Regions from separate parts of the Spirillospora sp. NPDC046719 genome, predicted to be linked through region 2. Evidence: riboswitches for the same ligand, from Rfam matches in the RefSeq annotation. Region 2 holds a riboswitch; the other holds the start of a gene.
The links. Region 2 has a riboswitch for ZMP and ZTP ahead of pabB (aminodeoxychorismate synthase component I). Riboswitches for the same ligand answer to the same signal wherever they lie in the genome.
Positions count from the first base shown of each region.

Region 1: another riboswitch for ZMP and ZTP. It lies ahead of glyA (serine hydroxymethyltransferase); the one in region 2 lies ahead of pabB (aminodeoxychorismate synthase component I).

Region 1 is NZ_JBEYYT010000020.1:47,442-51,848, reverse strand. It holds gene ABZ914_RS06200 (Lrp/AsnC family transcriptional regulator) at 266-757, shown strand; partial or broken gene ABZ914_RS06195 (DMT family transporter) at 867-1,685, shown strand; ZMP/ZTP riboswitch at 1,816-1,902, shown strand; gene glyA (serine hydroxymethyltransferase) at 1,958-3,229, shown strand; gene ABZ914_RS06185 (methyltransferase domain-containing protein) at 3,230-4,024, opposite strand; gene ABZ914_RS06180 (GNAT family N-acetyltransferase) at 4,008-4,407, opposite strand, start outside.
Region 2 is NZ_JBEYYT010000017.1:17,428-21,834, reverse strand. It holds gene ABZ914_RS05165 (ion channel protein) at 1-530, shown strand, start outside; gene hpnH (adenosyl-hopene transferase HpnH) at 543-1,544, opposite strand; gene ABZ914_RS05155 (TetR/AcrR family transcriptional regulator) at 1,662-2,264, shown strand; ZMP/ZTP riboswitch at 2,314-2,395, shown strand; gene pabB (aminodeoxychorismate synthase component I) at 2,420-4,407, shown strand, end outside.

The DNA.
Region 1 (4,407 bases), on a different contig from region 2:
GTCCGCCGCCGCGCGCGCCGTCCCGTTTCCCGATGCGCCCCGCTCACGATGACCTCGACTCCCCGTTGGGCGGCCCGCGCCGCCGCTGTGGGCCGCCAATTGTCGGCGTCGTGCGGGACGGGAGGCATCGGTGAAATCACCAGTCCCTCCCGCCCCGCGCTGGAGCCCGGTGCACAGCGCCGAATATCCTTCGGACATCACCCTGTCGCGGCGCATCTTCCGTTCGGGAGTTCGGGACGCGGCGGCGAGTTCGGGAGGGGACCCCATGGACGCGGTCGATCAGGCGATCCTGCGGCGGTTGCAGCGGGACGGGCGGCAGACCAACAGGGAGTTGGCCGAGGCGGTCGGGATCGCGCCGTCCACGGCGCTGGAGCGGACGCGGGCGCTGCGCTCGCGCGGGGTCATCACCGGCTTCCACGCGGCGGTCGACTTCGAGCGGCTCGGCCGCGGCGTCCAGGCGCTGATCTCGATCCGGATCCGGCCGCAGTCGCGCGAGGCGATCGAGTCGGCGCGCGACAGCATGGCCGCGATGCCCGAGGCCGTGGGCGTGTTCGTCGTGACGGGCAACGAGGACCTGTTCGTCCACGTGGCGGTGCCCAGCACCACGTACCTGCGGGACTTCGTGCTCGACCGGCTGGCCCGCCGCAAGGAGTTCGTGGACGTCCGCACCCTCGTGGTGTACGACTACGTCCAGCCGAAGGAGCAGGGCGAACTTCCGGCGGCGGACGGCCGGATGGGGCGAACGCCGTACGCCTGAGATCGCGTCGGCCGTCCCGAAACCGAAGAACCGGCGGGGCATAGCTTCGTGTCCGAAGATATGACGGCTCAGCGTGCTGACGGCCGCATGCCTGCCTAGCTTCGGAGGCATGGACCGACGAAACAACCCGTCCGCAGCACTGCTGGTCCTGGCCGCCGGAGTCCTGTGGGGGACGGTCGGCCCGGCGCAGGTGCTGGCGGGCTCCGCCGCGAACCCGGTCGCGGTCGGCGGTGCCCGGATCCTCTCCGGCGGGGTGATCCTCGCCGCCCTGGTGCTCGTGGCCGACCCGCGGGCGTTCCGGACGCTGTCGCGGCGCACCTGGCCGCCGGTGGCCGCCGCGTCCGCCGCCACCGGGATCTTCCAGGCGTCGTTCTTCAGCGCGGTCGGCCGGACGGGCGCCGCGGTCGCGACCGCCGTGGTGTTCGGGCTCGCGCCTGTCTCGACGGGCTTGTGCGAGCGGCTGGTCCTCCGGGCGCGGCTCAGCGGGCGCTGGTGGGCGGGGACGGCCTGCGCGATCGGCGGCGTCGCGCTGCTGATGGCGCCGGGCCCCGACGCCCGCGTCGACCTGCTCGGCGTCGGGCTCAGCCTGGTCGCCGGGACGTGCTTCGGCGTCTACACGGTGTCGGCGAAGGTCCTCACCGGCCGGAGCGGGCCGGGCGGCGGCGCGACCGCAATGGCGGCGGCGGTGTCGGTGACGCTGCTGGCCGGCGGGTCGGTGCTGCTGCCCTGGACGCTCGCGGACCTGCCCGCGCTCGCGGCGCCGCGGTCGGCGGCCCTGGTGGCGTGGCTCGGCGTCGCCGCGACCGCCGCCGCGTACATGTTCTTCGTCACGGGCCTGAACCGGGTGAGCGCCGCGACGGCCGGGACGCTGAGCCTCGCCGAGCCGCTGGTGGCCGCCGTCCTGGCCGTGGCGGTCCTCGGCGAGCGGATGTCGGGGCGTGTCGCGGCCGGGGCCGTGCTGCTGCTCGGCGGGCTTGCCGTGGTGTCGATCCCCGCGCGGACTCGCCGGACCCGCCGGATCCGCCGGACGCGGCGGGGCCGGAGGCGGCTCGCTATGATGTGGCGAACGCGACTGGCGCAGTCAAGGTGGAGACGACCACCGGGGAGCGAAACTAGTCCGCACACCGCGCGCCTGGGTGTACGGGTCCCCTGGCCGGGGCGCCCGCAGCGCGTTCCGGCGCGAGCAGCGCGGAGGTAGTCGTGCACGAGCCCGCCGTCCCCCATCTGCAGGCCGCCGATCCCGAGATCGCCGGGCTGGTCGAGGCGGAGGCCCGCCGCCAGTTCGAGAAGATCCGGCTGATCGCCTCGGAGAACTACGTGTCGCCGGCGGTGCTGGAGGCCACCGGCTCCGTCCTGACCAACAAGTACTCCGAGGGGTACGCGGGCAAGCGGTACTACGAGGGCCAGCAGAACGTCGACCCGGTCGAGCTGGCCGCCATCGCCCGGGCCGAGGAGCTGTTCGGCGTCGAGCACGCCAACGTCCAGCCGTACTCCGGCTCGCCCGCGAACCTCGCCGTCTACATGGCGTTCCTCGACCCCGGCGACCCGGTGATGGGCCTGTCGCTGCCGATGGGCGGCCACCTGACGCACGGCTGGTCGGTGTCGGCGACGGGCAGGTGGTTCACGCCCGTCCGGTACGAGGTCCGCGCCGACACCGGCCGCGTCGACATGGACGAGGTCCGCGACCTCGCGCTGAAGGAGCGGCCGAAGCTGATCTGGTGCGGCGGGACGGCGGTGCCCCGCACCATCGACTTCCCGGCGTTCGCCGAGATCGCCCGCGAGGTCGGGGCGGTGCTGGCCGCCGACATCGCGCACATCGCGGGCCTGGTCGCCGGCGGCGCGCACCCGTCCCCGGTGGGCCACGCCGACGTGATCACCACGACGACGCACAAGACGCTGCGCGGCCCGCGCGGCGCGATGATCATGTCGACGGCGGAGCACGCGAAGGCGGTGGACAAGGCCGTCTTCCCCGGCCTGCAGGGCGGCCCGCACAACCACACCACCGCCGCGATCGCCGTCGCGCTGAAGGAGGCCGCGACGCCGGACTTCTCCCGGTACGCCCACCAGGTCGTGGCGAACGCGAAGGCGCTCGCCGGGGCGCTGCTGGAGCGCGGCTACGACCTGATCTCCGGCGGCACCGACAACCACCTGATCCTCATCGACCTGACGAACAAGGGCGTCGCGGGCAAGCCCGCCGCGCAGGCCCTCGACCGCGCCGGCATCGAGCTGAACTACAACGCGGTCCCGTTCGACCCGCGCAAGCCGTTCGACCCGTCGGGGCTGCGGCTCGGCACCGGCGCGATCACCACCCGCGGGCTGGACGAGGCGCGGATGCCGCGGATCGCGGCCTGGATCGACGAGGTCGTGCGGGCCGCCGCCCGGGGGGACGAGACGGTCGTCGAGCGGGTCGCGGGCGAGGTCCGCGAGATGCTGGCGGGCTACCCGATGCCGGGGTGGGCGCCCACCCCCTGATCAGGACGCGCGCAGGATCGTGATCATTCGCCAGGCCTCGGGATCGGTGAGGGCCACCGCGTCCGCACCGGTCCCGAAGTCGCCGTACCGGGCGGCGACGTCCAGCCCGCCCGCGAGCCGGATCGCCGCGTCGAGCTCGGTCGCGGTCCAGAACCGGTAGGGGACGACGTCCTCGATGACGCGGGTCGCGCCGTCCGCCTCGATCGTCATCGTCACGCGGTCGTCGGCGATCTGGGTGACGGGGTCGAGCAGGTCGGTGGGCTCGCCCCACCGGACGGTGGCGCGCACGCCGTCGCGCTCGACCGTCCAGCCGGTGCTGACGCTCGGGTCGTCCGAGAGCCGGTCGCGCGGGTGCGACATCTCGATCACGTACAGCCCGCCGGGCGCCAGGTGCGCGGCGACGCGGCGCAGGTGCGCGACGAACGCGTCCAGCGTCATCAGGTGGGACGTGGAGTCCAGCATGGTCAGCACCAGGTCGAACCGGCGGCCGAGGTCGAACGCCGTCATGTCGTCCTGGACGACCTCGACCGCGACCCCGGCGCGCCCGGCCTCGCGCGCCGCGTACGCGCACATCGCCGGGTTCAGGTCCAGCGCGGTCGCGGTCAGGCCGCGGCGGGCCAGCTCGCGGGCGTGCTCGGCGGGCCCGGCGGCCAGCTCCAGCACCGTCCGGACCGGGCCCGCCGCGTCCGGGCGGTGCTCGGCGCACCAGCCGAGGAGCACGCCGGTCTCGGCGCCCACGTCGCGGAACGAGCAGGCCAGCTCGTAGGCCCAGGGGTCGTCATAGATGCCGGTCACCCCGCCATCCTGCCAGCGCCCCGGGGGCGGGGCGGCCGTCCGCCCGCAGCCTGATCTCCACGATGGACGGCTCCTCGGTGCGCCGGGTCCGGCCGCCGAGCGAGGTCAGCAGGCGCCGCATCCGCACGTTCTCGCTCAGCGCGGTCGCGCGCAGCTCCACCAGGCCGCGCTCGCGGGCCAGCGCCAGCAGCAGCTCGGCGAGCGCGCGGCCGAGGCCGCGGCCCTGCCAGCCGTCCTCGACCAGGAACGCCAGTTCCGCGACGCCCGGGTCGAGCACGTGGATCAGGTGCGCGAGGGCGAGCAGCGACCCGTCCGGGCCCTCGGCGACGAGCGTCAGGCCGTGCGCCGGGTCGCAGAACCGCTCGATCGCCCGCGGCGGCGGG
Region 2 (4,407 bases):
TGCTCGGCCTGGTGCTGGTGTACGCGTTCCCGTACGTCCACGCCGCGTTCCACCGGCTGCCGGGCCCGGTCGTCGCGCTCGTGGCCGGCGGAGCGGTGCTCGGCGTGCTCGGCGCGATCGGCGGCCGGATCACCCTGTTCAAGGGCCTGAGCGAGATGAAGACCCTCACCGAGCACGTGTCGTCGCACTCGACGGGCGGGCTGCTGCTGATCGTCGTGGTGAAGCTGGCCGCGCTGCTGACCGCCGCGTCGTGCGGGTTCCGCGGCGGGCGGATCTTCCCGTCGGTGTTCGCGGGCGTCGCGATCGGGCTGCTCGCGAACCGGCTGGTGGACTCCGTCCCGGTGTCCCTCGCGATCAGCGCGGGGGTGCTCGGGCTGCTCGTCGCCGTCACGCGGCAGGGGTGGCTGAGCCTGTTCATGGCGGTCACCGTCGTCACCGACATCAAGCTGCTGCCGCTGATGTGCGTCGTCATCCTGCCGCCGTGGCTGCTGGCCGTCGGGCGCCCGCCGATGCTCGTCAAGGAAGGCTGACGAGGCGCGGCGTCAGCCCGCCAGGGCCCGGAGGCTCTCGCGGAGCGACTGCGTGGTGGCGAGGACGGCGGTGGGCTCGTAGCCGCAGTGGGCCATGCAGTTGTCGCAGCGCGGGTCGCGGCCGCGGCCGTAGGCGTCCCAGTCGGTGGTCTCCAGCAGCTCCTTCCAGGAGGCGGCGTAGCCGTCGGCGAGCAGGTAGCAGGGCTTCTGCCAGCCGAGGAGCGAGTACGACGGCACGCCCCACGGCGTGCACGCGAACTCGCGCCGGCCTTCGAGGAAGTCGAGGTAGAGCGGGGAGTGGTTGAGGCGCCAGCGCCGCCGGCGGCCGCCCGCGAACGCCTGCCGGAACAGGTCGCGGGTCTGCTGGACGCCGAGGAACCGGTCCTGGTCGGGGGCCTTCTCGTAGGCGTAGCCGGGCGCGATCTCCATCCGGTCGACGCCGAGCTCGTCGTTCAGGTAGTCCAGGGTCTCCCGGATGGTCTCGGGGGTGTCGGTGTTGTAGAACGTCGAGTTCGTGTAGACGGCGAACCCGGCGGCCTTGGCGGCCCGGATCGCGTCCACGGCCTCGTCGAAGACGCCGTCCTTGCTGACGGACTCGTCGTGGCGCTCCTTCAGCCCGTCGATGTGCACCATCCAGGCGAAGTCGCGGTGCGGGCGGAAGCGGTGCAGGTGCTTGCGCAGCAGCACCGCGTTGGTGCACAGGACGACGAACTTGCGGCGCCGCAGCAGCTCGACGACGATCCGGTCGATCTGCGGGTGCATGAGCGGCTCGCCGCCGGCGATCGACACCATCGGCGCGCCGCACTCCTCGACGGCGGCCACCGCCTGCTCCACCGGCATCCGCCGCTTGAGCAGCGACGCGGGCTGCTGGATCTTGCCGCAGCCGGCGCACGTGAGGTTGCAGGCGAACAGCGGTTCCAGCTCCATGATCATCGGGAACTTCGCGGTGCCGCGGATCCGCTGCCGCACCAGATGGGTCCCGATCTTGACCGCCAGCCGCATGGGCAGTCCCATGTGCGCCTCCCTGAGCCGCGGGTGTCGTCCGTGCGCCGGGCCGTCCCGGCATCCGGACGATGCTCCATACAGCGAGTATGAAACATGGTGGCTGTACGTCAATATAGGTTCGCGGGTATGACGCCGTCCCGACGCGCCGAGCACGCCGCCGACACCCGCGCCGCCCTGCTGGCCGCCGCCCGCGCGCTGTTCGCCGAGCGCGGCTACGCCGCCACCGGCACCGAGGACGTCGTCGCCGCCGCCCGCGTCACCCGCGGCGCGCTCTACCACCACTTCCGCGACAAGGCCGCACTGTTCGGCGCCGTGGTCGAGCAGGTCGGCGCGGAGCTGGCCGAGCGGCTGATCCGCCAGCAGCTCGACCGTCCGGCGGCGGGCGGCCCGCTGGCCCAGATCCGGGACGGCCTCGCCGCGTTCCTGGACACCTGCGTCGACAGCGACTTCCAGCGGCTCGTGCTCGTCGAGGGCCCCATCGTGCTCGGCGCCGACGCCTGGAACGACCTCGCGGAACGGCACGGCCTGCGGCTGCTCACCGAGTGGCTGGAGCGCGCGATGGACGCCGGCGAGCTGGACCGGCAGCCGCCGGGCGTGCTGGCCCGGCTGATCGTCGCGATGATCATCGAGGCGAGCCTCGTCATCGCGCGCGCCGCCGACCAGGCCGCCGCGCGCGCCGAGGTCGGCGCCGTCCTCGACCGCACCCTCCGCGGCCTCCGGCCGGCCTGAGCGCGCCTCCGGCCGGCCTGACCACCGGGCGCCGCCTGCGGTTACAGTGTGGGCGGGCCGTGACTGGCGCCTAGGGTGGAGCACCACCGGGGAGCGGCCCGCCACCGCCGCCGTGCGCCTGGGCGATCCATGACGACGCCCGGGAGCGGTCGCCGATGCGGACACTTCTGATCGACAACTACGACTCGTTCACGTTCAACCTGTACCAGCTGCTGGGCGAGGTGAACGGGCGGCCGCCGACGGTCGTCCGCAACGACGCCGACTGGTCGGGGCTGTCCCCCGCCGACTTCGACAACGTGGTCATCTCCCCCGGGCCGGGACGTCCCGACCGCGAGCGCGACATCGGCATCGGCGCCCGGGTGATCGACGAGTGGTCGCTGCCGCTGCTCGGCGTGTGCCTGGGGCACCAGGGCATCTGCCACCGGCTCGGCGGCAAGGTCGAGCACGCGCCGGAACCCGTGCACGGCCGGGTCTCCCAGGTCGTCCACACCGGGGAGGGGCTCTTCGCGGGGCTGCCGTCGCCGCTGCCCGTCGTCCGGTACCACTCGCTGGCGGTCACCGCGCTGCCCGACGAGCTGGAGGCCGTCGCATGGTCGGACGACGGCGTCCTGATGGGGGTGCGGCACCGGTCGGCGCCGATCTGGGGCATCCAGTTCCACCCCGAGTCCGTCCGCACCGGTCACGGCCGCGAGCTGCTGGCCAACTTCCGCGACCTCACCCGCGCCCACCACGGCGCGGGGCCCTACCGGCTCCACGTCCACCGGCTGGCGGCGGCGCCCGACCCCGAGGCGGCCTACCGGACGGTGTTCGCCGGACGCCCCGGCGCGTTCTGGCTGGACAGCGGCACGCACGCGGAGGGGACGTCGCGGTTCACGATGATGGGCGACGGCGACGGCCCGCTCGGCGAGCTGGTGACGTACCGGGTCGGGGAGCGGCGCGTCCGGGTGGACGGGCACGGCACCGTGTCGGAGCAGCCGGCCGGCTCGTTCTTCGACTACCTGGAACGGGAGGTGACCCGGCGGGCGCTGCCCGACGACGGCGATCTCCCGTTCGGGTTCCGCCTGGGCTACGTCGGCTACCTCGGGTACGAGCTGAAGGCCGAGACGGGCGGCACCGCCGCGCACGCCTCGCCCACCCCGGACGCCGCGATGGTGTTCGCCGACCGGGCGCTGGTCATCGACCACGCGGAAGGCGAGTCCTACCTGCTGCGCCTCAGCCGCCTGGCCCGCGACCCGGAGGTGGACGCGTGGTTCGCCGCGACCGCCGAGCGCGTCCGCGGCCTGCCGTCCGAGCCGGAGACACCGCTGACCGGGCCGCTGACAGGCGACGCGGCGGAACCGCCCGTCGAGCTGCACCACGACCGGGAGGCGTACCTCGGCCTGGTCGCCGAGTGCCTGGACGAGATCCGCGACGGGGAGTCGTACGAGATCTGCCTGTCCAACACCGCGACCGCGCGCACCGCCGTCGACCCCGCCGCCACGTTCGCGCACCTCCGGCGGGTCAGCCCCGTCCCGTACGGCGCGCTGCTCGCGTTCCCCGGCGTCGCGGTGCTCAGCGCCTCGCCGGAGCAGTTCCTGGCGGTGACGTCCGACGGGCGGGTGCGGTCGAAGCCGATCAAGGGCACCCGGCCCCGCGGCGCCGCCCCCGGACACGACGACGCCCTCCGCCGCGAGCTGGCGGCCAGCGAGAAGGACCGCGCCGAGAACCTCATGATCGTGGACCTCGTCCGCAACGACCTGAACACCGTCTGCGCCGTCGGCTCCGTGCGCGTCCCGCGGCTGTTCGACGTCGAGTCGTTCGCGCCCGTCCACCACCTGGTGTCCACCGTCGAGGGCAGGCTCCGCGACGGGGTGACGGCGGTCGGGTGCGCGCGCGCCGCGTTCCCGCCGGGGTCGATGACCGGCGCGCCGAAGGTCCGCACGATGGAGATCATCGACCGGCTGGAGGGGCGGGCCCGCGGCGTCTACTCCGGGGCGCTCGGCTGGTTCTCCCTCGGCGGCGCGTGCGAGCTCAGCGTCGTCAACCGGACGATCGTCGTCGCGCCCGGCGGCGCCTCCTTCAATGTGGGCGGCGCGATCGTCGCGCTGTCCGACCCGGAGGAGGAGTTCGCCGAGACCCTGGTGAAGGCCCGCGCGATGATCGC